DNA from 4 places in the Effusibacillus consociatus genome. Region 1 is predicted to be linked to each of the others. Evidence: riboswitches for the same ligand, from Rfam matches in the RefSeq annotation. Region 1 holds a riboswitch; each other region holds the start of a gene.

Evidence for each region. A riboswitch is a leader RNA that binds a small molecule or an ion and turns the genes downstream of it on or off. The one in region 1 is predicted to bind cyclic di-AMP.
Region 2: another riboswitch for cyclic di-AMP. It lies ahead of ACFO8Q_RS01665 (3D domain-containing protein); the one in region 1 lies ahead of ACFO8Q_RS08205 (APC family permease).
Region 3: another riboswitch for cyclic di-AMP. It lies ahead of ACFO8Q_RS11080 (C40 family peptidase); the one in region 1 lies ahead of ACFO8Q_RS08205 (APC family permease).
Region 4: another riboswitch for cyclic di-AMP. It lies ahead of ACFO8Q_RS22590 (hypothetical protein); the one in region 1 lies ahead of ACFO8Q_RS08205 (APC family permease).

The regions. Positions count from the first base shown of each region.
Region 1 is NZ_JBHSHC010000053.1:27,485-31,114, forward strand. It holds gene ACFO8Q_RS08200 (TRAP transporter permease) at 1-406, shown strand, start outside; gene ACFO8Q_RS08205 (APC family permease) at 454-2,286, opposite strand; cyclic di-AMP (ydaO/yuaA leader) riboswitch at 2,600-2,743, opposite strand; gene pepF (oligoendopeptidase F) at 3,057-3,630, shown strand, end outside.
Region 2 is NZ_JBHSHC010000013.1:15,154-18,783, reverse strand. It holds gene ACFO8Q_RS01670 (glycosyltransferase) at 1-1,055, opposite strand, end outside; gene ACFO8Q_RS01665 (3D domain-containing protein) at 1,186-1,812, opposite strand; cyclic di-AMP (ydaO/yuaA leader) riboswitch at 1,820-1,989, opposite strand; gene ACFO8Q_RS01660 (aminotransferase class I/II-fold pyridoxal phosphate-dependent enzyme) at 2,088-3,551, opposite strand.
Region 3 is NZ_JBHSHC010000093.1:43,149-46,778, reverse strand. It holds gene accB (acetyl-CoA carboxylase biotin carboxyl carrier protein) at 1-396, opposite strand, end outside; gene ACFO8Q_RS11085 (hypothetical protein) at 609-899, opposite strand; gene ACFO8Q_RS11080 (C40 family peptidase) at 1,017-1,709, opposite strand; cyclic di-AMP (ydaO/yuaA leader) riboswitch at 1,715-1,847, opposite strand; gene ACFO8Q_RS11075 (alpha/beta hydrolase) at 1,923-2,729, opposite strand; gene ACFO8Q_RS11070 (Crp/Fnr family transcriptional regulator) at 2,833-3,519, opposite strand; gene ACFO8Q_RS11065 (M50 family metallopeptidase) at 3,622-3,630, opposite strand, start outside.
Region 4 is NZ_JBHSHC010000154.1:103,929-107,558, reverse strand. It holds gene kdpA (potassium-transporting ATPase subunit KdpA) at 1-1,397, opposite strand, end outside; gene ACFO8Q_RS22595 (potassium-transporting ATPase subunit F) at 1,429-1,506, opposite strand; gene ACFO8Q_RS22590 (hypothetical protein) at 1,668-2,075, opposite strand; cyclic di-AMP (ydaO/yuaA leader) riboswitch at 2,185-2,346, opposite strand; gene ACFO8Q_RS22585 (ATP-binding protein) at 2,907-3,630, shown strand, end outside.

The DNA.
Region 1 (3,630 bases):
AGACATTACACCGCCCGTAGCTTTAGCTGCATTTGCCGCTTCGGGAATTGCCAAGAGTAAACCGATCCGCACGGGTGTCGAGTCGACACGGCTGTCAATATCGGCGTTTATCATTCCGTATATGTTTGTCTTGTCACCGGCCCTGCTGCTTGTAGATACAACGTGGGTAGAAGGTACGTGGGTTGTAGCCAAATCTTTCATTGGAATGATCGCTGTCAGCGCGGGGTTGATCGGCTTCTGGTTCCGTCGCATGCCCGGTTGGGAACGAATCATTTTAACGATTGCCGGGTTACTGTTAATTATGCCAGGCACACTGACTGATATTGTTGGTCTGGGAATAATCGGTGTTGAACTGGTTATCCAATACCTGCAGACGCGTAACCGAAAAGCGGTTCTTAACGAATAACAAAGAAGTGGTTGCAGTTTATTCTGCAACCACTTCTTTGTTATGCTTTACTCATGCAAATGGTAAGGCAAGGTTGCAACAACGACATTCTTCCGCCCCAAAAGCTTAGACCGAATTCGGAACGCAGACTGGTTGTGAAGCACACGATGCCAGAACTTCTTGGGGACAAACTGCGGCAACAACACCATAACCGTATCGTTTGGATCTACACGGCAATCGACCCGCTCCACAAATTCGACAAGAGGTTCGACGATGGTTCGATATCTGGATACGAAGGTTACAAGCCGAACCCCAGAGTTCCATTGCTCCCATTTTTCCTTCATTTGATCTGCCTCTTCCTCAGAAAACGCCACGTAAAAAGCAACTACTCTCGGAGAGAGTGTCTTGGCATAAGCAATGGTCGATGCGACGACTCGATGGATTCCTGCAACAGGTACAATTATGACGGATTCTTTTTGAGGAAGGGGATCCTTTAAATCAATCCGCAATTGAGTTCCCACTGCTTCGTAATGACGGTGGATTTTGGTAATTACCCATAGCAAAATAGGTGTCAAGACGATCACGATCCATGCGCCTTCCGAAAATTTGGTGACGCTGAAAATCATTAGCACAACAAACGTAACAACAGCTCCAACTCCATTTATGAACACCCGGCGCTGCCATCCTTTATTCCGTTCTCGCACCCATTTTAGAATGAGTCCGCTCTGTGCCATGGTAAACGATAAAAATACCCCAATTGCGTAGAGCGGGATCAGAAGATCCGTTTTTCCGTTGAACAGGATCAACAGGAGACTGGATAACACACCTAACGTAATAATCCCATAATTGTAGGCTAAACGGTCCCCTCGATGGGCAAACATTCGCGGGAAGTTTTTGTCCTGCGCCATAATCGAAGCAAGAATCGGAAAGCCGCTAAAACTGGTGTTAGCTGCTAATACCAAAATCAACATTGTGGCGATTTGAATAGCGAAATACATTCCGCCTCGTCCAAATGCGTTCTCCGCAACCATCGACAGCACAGAAGTGTGCCCTTTCGGATCCGGGTGGACACCGTAAGCTAATGAAAAGATGGTTACCCCGCCAAAGATTACCGCCAATAACATCCCTAATGTAAGCATTGTAAGTTTCGCGTTGCGCTGCGAAGGGGTTCGAAAGTGCGGTACAGCGTTGGAAATTGCCTCTATACCCGTAACCGCCGAACAACCGGAAGAAAAAGCTTTCAGCAGGACAAACAACGTCAACCCGGAAGGGATTGTGGTCGGAGGAGCAATCTGTTGCACGGAATGCCCCGAACCCGTCAGCAAGTCGAAAGCACCTTTTCCCACTAGAGAAAGCATACAAAAGATAAACAAATAGGTTGGCAAAGCGAAAACTGTTCCCGCTTCAGATGTGCCTCGGAGATTCATCCAAACCATGATCCAGACAAGAGCTACAGCTATCGGTATTACATACGGTATTGTTACTGGAAATGCGGACGTGATTGCTTGAACTCCGGCTGCTATGGAAACAGCCACTGTTAATACATAATCAATTAACAGAGAGACACCCGCCAGACGTCCCCACATAGGTCCCAAGTTTGTCTTGGCTACCATGTAAGCGCCGCCTCCTTGCGGATACGCGTCAATTACTTGACGGTAGCTGACAACCAAGACTCCGATAAGTAAAATAATCGCCGTTGCAATGGGTAACGAAAAAGAGAACGCCACGGCTCCGACGGTAGCCAATTCAAGCAGAATCTGTTCCGTTCCGTACGCAACAGATGAAAGAGCGTCTGACGATAAAATCGGCAACGCCTTCCACACCGGCATTTTTTCTGATTCGATCTCGGTGGACTTCAAGGGTCGTCCAATCAGGATTCTTCTGAGTCTTTGGCTCTCCATTAATCTTTTGCCTCCCAAGAGCTTCCGCTTAATTACGTAGTTAGAATACCCTAAACGGACTGCTCCAAATTCTTTAATACACATAAACCTACAGATTTTCATAAATCCGTCACATCAGCGAAATAAAAAGAACCGACACCTACTTTTCCTTAAGAACCGAAGCTCCACAGAAAAAGTCTGTATCGGTCCACCGCATACCCAAGAAACCACTCCCGTTTCTCCAGTACGTAGTCAACCAAGACCGTTACCTAACCAGTTAAAGTGCGATAAAAAATAAAAAAGACCATCGCAAACGAATTGGATAGGCCAATGGACCTTCCCTGCTTTAGCTTACGAAGTTAGCTGACGGGTAGGATGGCAGAGAAGTTCATCTCATCCCTCCTGATCATTCAGGATTAACCCCACGTGATTGGTTCCTCCGCTCCTGGCTGCTGCCAGAATTAGGCTAGATTCAATTGTTGTTATGATACTACTTGGATTTGAAAATATTTGCACGTGTGTTTTTTGTGAAAAAAGACCCGCTTTTCACTTCAAATACACACAAATAAGTGATTTAAGACCATTAATCTTATGATAGCTCTTTTTTCATGATTCTCATTCTTTCTGTAAACATCTTTCGTTCTGTCAAAGAATATAATTGTTTTAATATGGGTGAAATAGATGATAGCATTCACCTAAGTCACAGTCTTGGCGAATGCCAAGTTTTCTGTATGTTATAATGGGAAAAACTGCATATGCAGCTGTATGGATCGAATAGGAGGATGATACATATGACCGTTGCCACAAACCGGCTTCCCAAAAGAAATGAAATTCCGGACGAAATGAAATGGAAGTTGGAAGATATCTATGCTTCAACCGAAAAGTGGGAGCAGGATTATCAGGAGATCAAGAGTCACATCGTAAAGATCCAGGGATTTGAAGGGAAATTGGCCGAATCGGCGCAGAATCTGCTTGATTGTCTCAAGGTCCAGGACCAACTGGCTGAGAAAATGGGCCGACTTTATGCCTATGCCCGCATGCGCCGCGATGAGGACAATACAAACACGGTTTACCAAGCCCTTACAGACCGTGCGGCTACACTTAGTGTACAAGCGTCCAGTGCAACCGCTTTTATCACGCCGGAGATTTTATCCATTCCGGAAGAAACCCTTAAGAGGTTCATGTCTGAAGAAACGGGTTTAGAACTTTATCACTTTGTGATTCACGAAATACTGCGTTCCAAAGAACATATTCTGTCACCTGTTGAAGAACTGCTCCTGGCTCAAGCGGGGGAGTTAGCCCAAGGTCCGGGGACAATCTTCGGAATGCTGAACAATGCTGACATCAAATTTCCAACTATCAAAG
Region 2 (3,630 bases), on a different contig from region 1:
CTTCGTTTCCCCGCATCCCCCAATGCCAACTTGCGTTCCTCATCACAAAGCAGCTCTTGTATATACTGGCAAAGCATGACAGGGCTTTGCGCAGGGATTAAAGCACCACACTCATTTATTCCTATCCTTGAGGCTCCGATCACTTCCGGCAGGCCACCGACATTCGTTGCAATTACAGCTACCCCTTCGCGCATGGCCTCTAACACCGCCAACCCGAAACCTTCCCGATGGGAACTCTGTACGTAAAGATCAAATCCCGGGATCAATTGAGAAGCTTCCTCTACAGATCCCAACCAGCGAATCCGGGCTGCAAGATCGGAACAAAGCTCCTGTAACTCCTCTTTCTGCGGGCCATCACCGATAATTACGAGATAGGCCTCGTGCCCGAGATTGGTTAGCATCCGAAAAGCAAGCAGAAGATCCGCAACCCCTTTTTCCGGGATAAGACGAGCAATCGTACCGATCACAGCGACATTCTGCGGGACTTTCATCAAGTTTCGGGCTTCCGTTCGGCTGATCCGCTGTTTTGTGGGCGCCAGACCATTGTATACGATAGAGATTTTATCCGTACGCCGAACAATCTGCTGCTGCAATTGCTCAGCCAATGCATTAGAAACAGCGATGTAACGATCTGTCTGGCTTGAGAGCTTTCTTTCGATCGTAACGAATGTCGATCGCAGAATACGATTTGCGGGTTGGATAAAATTATGCACCGTGCAGATCAGGCGAGGCTTTCGCTTTGCCAATGCGGCTGCCGTTCTCCCGATCAGGGCCGATTTTGCTCCATGCATATGAAGGATGTCAATTGGATGTCTTTCAAGCTGCTGCCGAAGAGCGATGACAGATCGCATGTCCTCCCAGGGTTTTACACCGTCTTTCACTTCCAAAGCGATCTTGTGAACCCGCGAAGGCAATTGGCAAAATAACGCAGACTCTTCGGGGCATGCTACGATCGGCTCAATCTGATCGTGCGGCATCCCCCAGATAAGTTGTTTTACATGCTCCCGCATGCCTCCATCAGCCGGTCGAACGACATGCATGACTCGGATCGGCATCTGCTAATCACCTCGGACGCACCTTTTATCCAGTTAGAATACCCTTGCCTGTGGAAAATATTTCATTCACTGCTTTTCGGAGGCAATAAAAAAAGGCCTGCATGGGCAGACCCCAATATCCGGATTCGAGTTATTTCCCGAGAATCCGCACTTGAACGTTTTGAACTCCAAAATTCTTCAGGCTTTGTGCATCTGCATTGATATAAATATCAATTCGATTTCCGCGAACCGCCCCGCCAATGTCTTCAGCGACAGCCATGAAACCATTGGCCGGAAGATTCGGATGCTGGTAGCCTGAAACCCATACTCGTGTTCCCAGTGGAATCACTTTTGGATCCACTGCGATTACTCCTTGTCTTACAGTCGTCCCCGTATAAGTCTTGCCACCATATTTCCAGTTAATGTTGGCTGGACCATAAGCGGTGGCTTTCATTGTTAAAGACCCGGATCCGGTGGAAGAGGTTTGTTTGGGTGGAACGGACGCTTTCGGTTCGGACATTCCGCTGCGGCTCGCCAGAACCGGAGCGACTTGCGTCGGCTGCTGACCCGAGTTCTCTGCAGGCTCACCATTGTCTGTTTGTTGCACCGCTTGCTGTGATTCCGTTGTTGGTTGCCGGTTGTCGGCCTCGGCTTTGGCAGCACTTGATTCAGCGGGTTGGGCTTGACTGTTCCAGGCTCCATTCACCGTGAAACCGCTCACGAGCAATGCAGATACGATAAGGGCACCCAGTGATCCCTTTTTCCAAGGAAATTTCATATTCAATTTCGACACTCCTTCCAAGCCTCCGAAGTTAGCTGACGGGTTCGGGAGAAGGTTCCCGCGCGAATCCAGGGAACTTATTCCCCGCTGATCGCGATTCACCCCATTTAACCGGTTCCTCCGTACGCATGCTTTTTTTACCAAAAACCGGATGCGATTCGGCTTGCCAAATTCCCGTCTATTCTACTAGGGTTCATGAAAAGAGTCATTAGTGGATTGTTGGAAAAAAACGTCCGGAAATTCCCTCCGGACGTTAGACGACTTGTTACACGTTATACTTTGACGACTTTCACCAACTCGATGTCGGGGTCATCCGGTCCTTGAACCGGCAGGCCCGCTTTGATGTGTTCCCGAATGTAGTCAATATTCTCTTTTGTGACGATTTCACCGGGCAAAAGAATCGGAATCCCCGGCGGGTAGACCATTACCAATTCGGCAAACGTTCTTCCGACCGCCTCATCGAATGGTACCACTTCCGTCTCGGAATAAAAAGCTTCACGCGGGGACATTGCCAGTTTCGGGATCTCCGGAAGGTGAACTTGAACAATCTGTTTGCCCGCTTGGTACACATGACGTTCCGCAATTCTGCGCAGCGCTTTTAAGAGGGCATCAACTGTTTCTTTTGTATCCCCGACCGTGACGATGCACAGGATGTTATACAGGTCGGACAGTTCCACTTCAATGTTGAATTCTTCCCGCAGCACACGTTCCACATCGTGTCCGCTGATTCCCAGGTCTTTGACTGAAATCGTCAGCTTCAGAGGATCCATATCATAAATCGAAGAATTGTGCAGGATCTCTCTCCCAAAACAATAAAGTCCTTCCATCTTGTTAATCTCATCCCTTGCATATTCAGCAAGGGAAATGGCTTCCTCCAACATTTCGTGTCCGTGAATCGCCAGGTTTTTGCGTGCCGTATCAAGCGAAGCCAACAGCAAATACGAAGTGGACGTAGTCGTCAGCATGGACAAGATCGATTGGACATGATCCGGATTGACCAGACCTTCTTTTACATTCAAAACCGAACTTTGTGTCATGGAGCCACCCAGCTTGTGAACGGAGGTTGCCGCCATGTCCGCCCCGGCCTGCATAGCGGAGAGAGGCAGTTTTTCGTGAAAATGAATATGCACTCCGTGCGCCTCGTCGACCACTACAGGCACTCCCCGATCGTGAGCCAATTCGACAATCGATTTCAAGTCGCAGGAAATGCCGAAATAAGTGGGGTTAATGAGCAATACCCCCTTTGCGTCAGGGTGTTCATCAAGAGTTCGGCGAACCGTATCATAAGAAACCCCATGCGCTATCCCGAAGTTCGGATCCAGTTCCGGATGCATGAATACCGGTTCCGCTCCGGACAGAATAATAGCAGCCGAAACTGATTTATGGACGTTGCGAGGCACAAGAATTTTGTCTCCCGGTCCGACCACGGACATAATCATCGTGATGATCGCACCGGTTGTCCCTTGCACGGTAAAAAATGTATAGTCAGCGCCAAATGCTTTTGCAGCAAGCTCCTGAGCGTCCCGAATAATTCCCTTCGGACTATGGAGATCGTCAAGCGGCGCGATATTGATCAAATCAATCGAAAGTGCGTTAGATCCGACAAAATCACGGAATTCGCTCGCCATCCCGGTGCCTTTCTTGTGACCCGGAATGTGGAATTGGATCGGATCCCTTTTTGCATGTTCCAAAAGCGCTGTGAAAAGTGGTGTACGCTCTTGTTCTTTTCTGTTCATTTCAACCTCCCAACCTTTCCTAACAAACATACAGCATGTAGTATACCAAAAGCTTGTCCACTTTGGTACACAAAACATA
Region 3 (3,630 bases), on a different contig from region 1:
TAATTTCATCGCTTCCAGAATACAGACCACTGTCTTGTCCGTTACTTTTGAACCGACTTTCACAAATGGCTCCGCGTCAGGTGCCGAAGCTTGGTAGAAAGTACCCACCATAGGGGATACTATTTTATGCAATGTCGGGTCCTCTACCGGTGTATCCGCTTTCTTTTTCGTAACTTTCTCAACAGTAACGGGAGTTTCTGCAGGTGTAACAACGACCGGGTTGATAGGTGAAGATGTCGTATATTCTGCGTTCACGGATGGTATCACCAGCGGAGCCGCAACACTCAACTCCTTTTTTATCACCAGCTTCGTCCCAGCCGCTTCGAGATTCAGTTCGGTCACGGAAGTTTCATCAATTAACCGTACAAGCTCACGAATTTCATTCAACTTCAACATTTTGAATTGTCCTCCGGTTTCACGTTCGTTCCGAATTTCGGAATTTAAGTTCCGAATTTTACAATGTCTTTACATGAATATTACAATTCAGCGAATAAAAAAACAAGAGTAAAAAATTAACCCCTCAACTTTTTGACTTTGAAATCGAAATCGAATCCTAATGCATATGAGTTAACCCAAATAAAATGACATGCCTTTATAAAACAGGCATGTCACTTTTGCAGAAATCTCACAATTTTCAATTCAATCCAATGCCACCCTTTCGCCAAATCATAGGGCAGCAGAATGAACGTGCAAAGAAAAGCCACCGGGAGAACCATTGTGAGCCGTAGAGTCCGGTTCTCCACCAGAGAGTGGATCATATCATATTGGATGTTATGCCGGTTTTCTTCCGCGACTTGCGGCAGAAGCTCCGATAACAACTCATGGTAGATACGGCCCGTAGAATTCACCAAGTAGAGAATCAGCCCGCTTACCAGTGCAATCGATACATATTTCCACAATGGAACAACCCCCTTTTCTCAAAGGTGTCTCTTCCAGTCTATGTACCCGGACAAAAAATGGGTTCCATTGAAAGCACAAAAATAGAGCAGCCAGTCGGAAATCCGACTGGCTTGTAATTAGATGCGTTTTGCTCCAATATAGCGGGGTCCCCAGTACGAACTGCTGAAACTGTCAATCTTTACCCCGTGGGAACTGGTTGCCGAAATAAACTGCTGATCCCCGATATAAATGCCAACGTGGGTAGCTCCTTGCGCGTATGTCGTGAAAAACACCAGATCTCCCGGCTGCAGTTCCGAAACAGCAGAGCCTTGTTCGAACATTGCTTGCGATGTGCGCGGCAGTTCAATGCCTTTCTGTGCAAACACATAACGGACAAATCCGGAACAGTCAAATCCTGATGGACTGGAACCTCCCCAAGCATACGGAACACCGACAAATTGTTTTGCGGTTTCTGCAGCATCCGCGTTGGCTGATTGAGCTTGTTTCAACTCCTCCGCTTTCTTTGCGGCCGCTTCCTCAATTTGTGGGGCGGTAGTCGGCCCGACTTTGCCCGTTTCTTGAATCCCGTGATCCTTTTGGAATGCTTTCACAGCACCTTCAGTGATCTCACCATAGTAACCGGTGTTTGAAGGATATGTGAAATATCCCAAAATCCTCAAGTCTTGCTGTAAGGCAACAACTTCTGATCCTTGTGAGCCTTTTTCCAGCAGCTTTTCCCCGTACTTTGTAGCAGCTTCCGCATTTGAAGCGCCAAGGGAGACAGTAACAATTGTCCCTGCAAATACAAGTGCCTTCAGAAACTTATTCAATTTGATTCGATTCCTCCTGAAGCCTCCGAGGTTAGTTGTCGGGTTCGGGTTGAGGTACCCTTCACAAAAAATGCGATTCACCCCATAAAGTAGGTCCCCCGTACTGACAAACACTGTCAGATTCGGCAATATTTCTACTAATCTTTTAAAAAATATCACGAATGATGTCGAACTTCAATAGACTTTGGTCCGAATGACAGTAGTACTTTAGACCTATTTTCTTTTGTTGATCCACTCTAGAATATCTGTCAAAACCTCTTCCTTTTCCGGTTCGTTCACCAACTCATGATACAATCCCGGATAGATCTTTAACTTCTTATCCCGCGAGCCGGCTTTCTCAACAAACGGAATAGCTGCTTCCGGATCCACAATTCGGTCGGCACCCGCCTGCAGGAGCAGCAGCGGCTGTTGAATTCTGCTTGCTTGGAGCATCGCCTGCTGCATCGCCACCTGCAATTCTTCAAACCATCTGATTGAAACCCGGGACTCGTTATAGGGATCTTCGGAATATTTTTTCACCACGTCAAGCGAACGGGATACATCCGCAGCAGCAATGCCATTGGGCATTCGCAGGCGAGGCGTCAATCTTCCAAGCACCCCTGCCAGGTTCCGTTTCCATTGGGGAACCTGCATCTTTAACCTGAGGCATGGAGAACTCAACACCACTCCTTTGATCGGCAGATTACCCGCATCCGGCTCCTGCAAAAAGCGAACCGTTACCAATCCCCCCATTGAGTGTCCAAAAAGAAACACAGACGTGTCCCCTACAGTATTTTTTGTTTCTGTCAGCCAGTTTCGTACGCAGTCAGTGTAATCGGAGAATCGATCAATATGGCCGCGTGTACCCGGGGACTGTCCGAATCCAGGCAGATCTCCGGCAAAAACTGCAATATTCCTGGCGAGAAACCAGTTGATCACGTGTTCATACCGGCCGCTGTGTTCCCCTGCCCCATGAATAAGTAATATTGCTACCCCAGTGGAGCCTTCCGGAATCCATTGTTGAAAATGTAGTCCCTCCATGTCCCGTCCTCCTTTTGTATCATGACATTATTCGAGGAATTTTCTGAAATTCCTGCAACAAAAAGAGCCGGGGGAATTTCCCCGACTCTCTCGTCACACAATATTAGTGCATATCCGCAAGTGCTTTCTGATCCAGCAGAACAATGTGTCGCTTTTCGACATCGATATGGCCTGCCGTTTTAAACTCATTCAGTATTTTACTGGTGGTTTCCCGCGTGGATCCGATCAGGCTTGCCATATCCTCATGTGTCAGTCGAATCCCGATTTTCACTCCGCCATCCACCCGTTGCCCGTGCAGATCTGCCAATTTCAGCAGCAGCCGGGCCAATCGGGTTTGGACGTCATAGAAAACGAGATTCTCGATTTGTTCCTGTACTTCTTCCAATCTCTGTTCCACAATGTGTGCCAGCCGCAAAGAAATCATCGGGTTGCGGGAAATGATTTTCTCGAACTCGTGCTTGTTGATCGCACAAATATAAGCATCATCAAGCGCTTCCGCATAGTACTTGCGCGGTTCATCGCCAAAAATCGCACTTTCCCCAAAGATCGCACCCGGTTCCAAAATCACCAGTGTAAAGTGTTTCCCTGTATCGGAAAGCCGGGAAATTCGAACCCGGCCTTTTTTTAACAAATATACTGCGTTGCTCGGTTCATCGGGGGTAAAAATAAAGTTTCTTTTTGGTACGACAGAAGGTTGACTCCCTTTCCCTAGCTGATCCAGCTCTTCCTGCTCCACCCCTTCGAACAGTTCAAACTCTCGTAATTCGCATACTGAACACAGACTGAGCATCCGTTGTCCCTCCTCTCAATCCGGAAAGATCCTGTATAGTACACCGTAGCACACTCCCCAGAAACTGACAAGAGGCGGATGAACCTGCACTGGATTTCCAATCTAATGTTC
Region 4 (3,630 bases), on a different contig from region 1:
TTCGCGGCGGAAGACGTATATTCATACAGTACCTGCGAGATGCCATGGAAGCCGGGATTGCTGATGGCCCCTTTCCCCAAATCCGTCAAAAAGGCGATTGCCGAGGGCGCCAAAATAATAAGCGGGTGAGCTAAAATAGCGATGGCGACTAGTTTCATTTCCCGGGCTTCGATTTTTCGCCCCAAGAATTCGGGCGTACGGCCGACCATCAGTCCACAAAGGAAGACGCCCAATATCGCATACATCAGCATGTTCACCAACCCGACCCCGTCGCCGCCGAACACGCAGTTTAGCATCATTTGCGCCAGCGGCACAAGACCGCCCAGTGGCGTAAGCGTGTCGTGCATGTTATTGACGGAACCGGTTGTCGCCGCGGTCGTAACCGTTGTAAACAAGGCCGACTGCGCAATCCCGAACCGGACTTCCTTGCCTTCCATGCTTCCTTGCGAAGCGTCGATTCCGAGCGCATTCAGTGCCGGGTTCCCCCGCAATTCCGACGTGTACACAACCGAGAGGAAGGCGACAAACAAGATAAGCATCGCGCTGAAGATGACCCATCCTTGTTTTTGATTTCGCGCGAATCTGCCGAATGTATACGTCAATGCGGCCGGAATACACCACATCGACAGCATTTCAATCACGTTCGTCAGCGGATTCGGATTCTCAAACGGATGCGACGAATTGGCACCGAAGAATCCTCCCCCATTCGTTCCCAGGTGCTTGATCGATACGAGGGAAGCCACCGGACCGATCGCGATTTGTTGCGTCCCGCCTTCAAGCGTTGTCGCTTGAACGGTCGGACTAAGCGTTTGCGGCACCTTTAAAGCCACAAGCGCCAGCGTCACGATGATCGCCATCGGGATGAGCAGACGGGTATGCGCTTTGACAAAATCGGTGAAGAAGTTGCCGAGCGTTTTCCCTTTGCTTGTCAAGCCGCGAATGAATGCAATCGCTACGACGATGCCGGATGCCGCCGATGTAAACATCATCATTATAATGACAGCCATTTGTGAAAAATAGGACAGACCCGTTTCACCGCTGTAGTGCTGCAAGTTTGTATTTGTCATAAAACTGATTACGGTGTTGAAGGATAGCGTCGCCTCCATGTTGTCAATACCATTTGGGTTTAATGGCAATCCTTTCTGGATGCGTAAAATGAAGTAACTAACCGCCACCAAAATTACGTTGGTTAATATCAAACTGAGTGTGTACCGTTTCCAGTTCATTTCGGCGCGGTTTTTCAAACCGGTCAGCCCGTAGATCAACTTCTCGACCGGTCCGAATACGCGATCCATCCGGTTGGGCTGATTGGAAAACACGTGAAAGATGTACGTTCCCAACGGTTTGACCAGCAAAACTAAAATCAGAATGACCGCTGCCAGTTGCAAAATGGCCATTTTATGCCCTCCTCAAGACGTTTCATTAAGATTAAAATTTTTCCGGATTCACCAAGGCAAAAATGAGATACAAAAATATAAAAACCGTAAAAGTAATAACGACGATCATGAGTGTTCTCCCCCCGATTCACCTGCAACCCGTCCGCACCAAGCCAAAAATAAGCAAAACAATCCATACGCGCCAGCTAAAGTCAATACCATCGCGATATCCATCATGAATGATCAACCCTCCTCTGGAACAACTATCAGGTATGAATTTCTTTAACGGATTCAGCCTTCTTTATCAAGCAGAAACGAAACATCATCACTTTGGGTGTGAATGACGTAATTGGCACCAAGTCCTTTGTAGACCATTCTTGCATTGCTGCTTCCGGTGATGACATAGATCGACTTGTCTGTCCATGAACGGCAGATCTGAATGTATCTGCAGATCAAGGGCAAACTTAACTCAAACAAGAACACCTTACCCACCGGGAGCTCTGGAATAAGCCAGGTTTCTCGGTCTGTAGTATCGACCGACAGGATGTTTTTTACTCCCAAATGCACCAATCTTGATCTTTCGGTATCATTATTCGTAATCGCGGCAAAAAGCATTTTTTTGATTTGCAACGTTTTGATAAACTGCCCCCCGGTTTTGTTGGGCGCAGAGACGAGTATAAACTCATCGTGAGCTTCCATGATCGATCCCCTCCACCTTGTTCAGGCAACAAAAAAGAAGCTTTCGAAGAGGAACTCTTCGTCAGCTTCTTAGGCACGAAAAAACACCGTGTCTAATCACGACAATTGTTGCCTCTCTTAAAGACGCTTACGAGGTTAGCTGTCGGATTCGGGCGTAAGAGTCGCCCTACGCCGGATTTACCGGCGATTCACCCCATGAAGCCGACAAGACCGGCTTCGATTGGTTCCCCCGCTCCTTCGTGTTAATCGAAGAATTCAGCGATTGAAACGATGATTATCATGTTCACGAAACACCACAGAGGCATAAGCACTGTGGTCGAAACTTACGATCACAAGCTTCATCATCCTCTCTCTACAAGGGCCACACTTTTGAAAAGGGCTGCTTCCGCATTTACGAGTTTTCCTTACGGATTCGGGCGGTGAGAGTCGCCCTGCCCCTGCTTAAGCTTCGTATAAACGGGGGAATTCATCCCTTCCGGATCCGGTTGCCTTGCTCTCACACAAGCACTGATCCGTAGTTGGTTTCCTCTTGTTCCTGAGTCACAATTAAGCAACTGTAAATGAAAAACAATTCAATTCATGGACGTATGTTACTCCGAGATAAAAAAACTGTAAAGTGAAGCATATTGTATATCCGCTTAAAAAGAGTGCTTTATGTTTGGGAATTCATGACCCTGGCAGCAGATCTTCATTATTCTCGTATTTACTCATTATTTTGAGGTTTCTCAATCATTTTTACGAATTTTTTACGCCTAGTACCGGTTTATTTTACTCTTTTTTTACAGTAACCTAGAGAGGAGAGACACAAAAAAGAGCAGGATGTGTTTTGCTATGCATAAATGGAATGCGGTATGGATTTCGTTGCGACCGTACGTAAGCACGACTTTGCTGATCGCTCTCATGACCATGGTATTAAAACCGTTTGGTCTTGCTTTTGATTTGGTCAATATTGCCCTTATCTATTTACTCCCGGTTCTTATCAATGCCGTCTTCGGGGGACTGCGTCCTGCTTTCTACGCGGCAATCCTGGGTGTTTTAGCCTTCGATTTCTTCTTCGTGCCTCCTGTCTTGAGCTTTACCGTGGCAGACTTGCGCTATCTGGTTTCATTCGGCGTTTATTTGGCAGTCGCAGCATTAACGGCCAGCCTGGCGGCCAAGCTGAAGCAGCAGGCCATCTATTCCAAGCAAAGGGAGGCACACACCGCTGCACTATACGCGCTTAGTAAGCAGATGAGCGCGATAGCGGACATCGATTCTATGCTGGACCATTTTTCCCGACAAGTTTCAAAAACCCTGAACTCAGAAATCGCCATCTACTTGGCAGGTGACCGGAACAACCTGGCGCTTGCTCATCGGTCTGCCGATCGCTCCGAACACAACCAAGAGAATGAAGAACTCTCTATCGCAAAAAGGGTGTTTGAACTCGGCGAGACGGCCAGCTTGAACGACCCCCCAGGCTATTTTATTCTACTTCGGGCCGAGAACCGAAAATATGGTGTTATGGTGCTCTATCCAAAACAATTGCGAACTGGGATCACAACCGAACAAAAGCGGC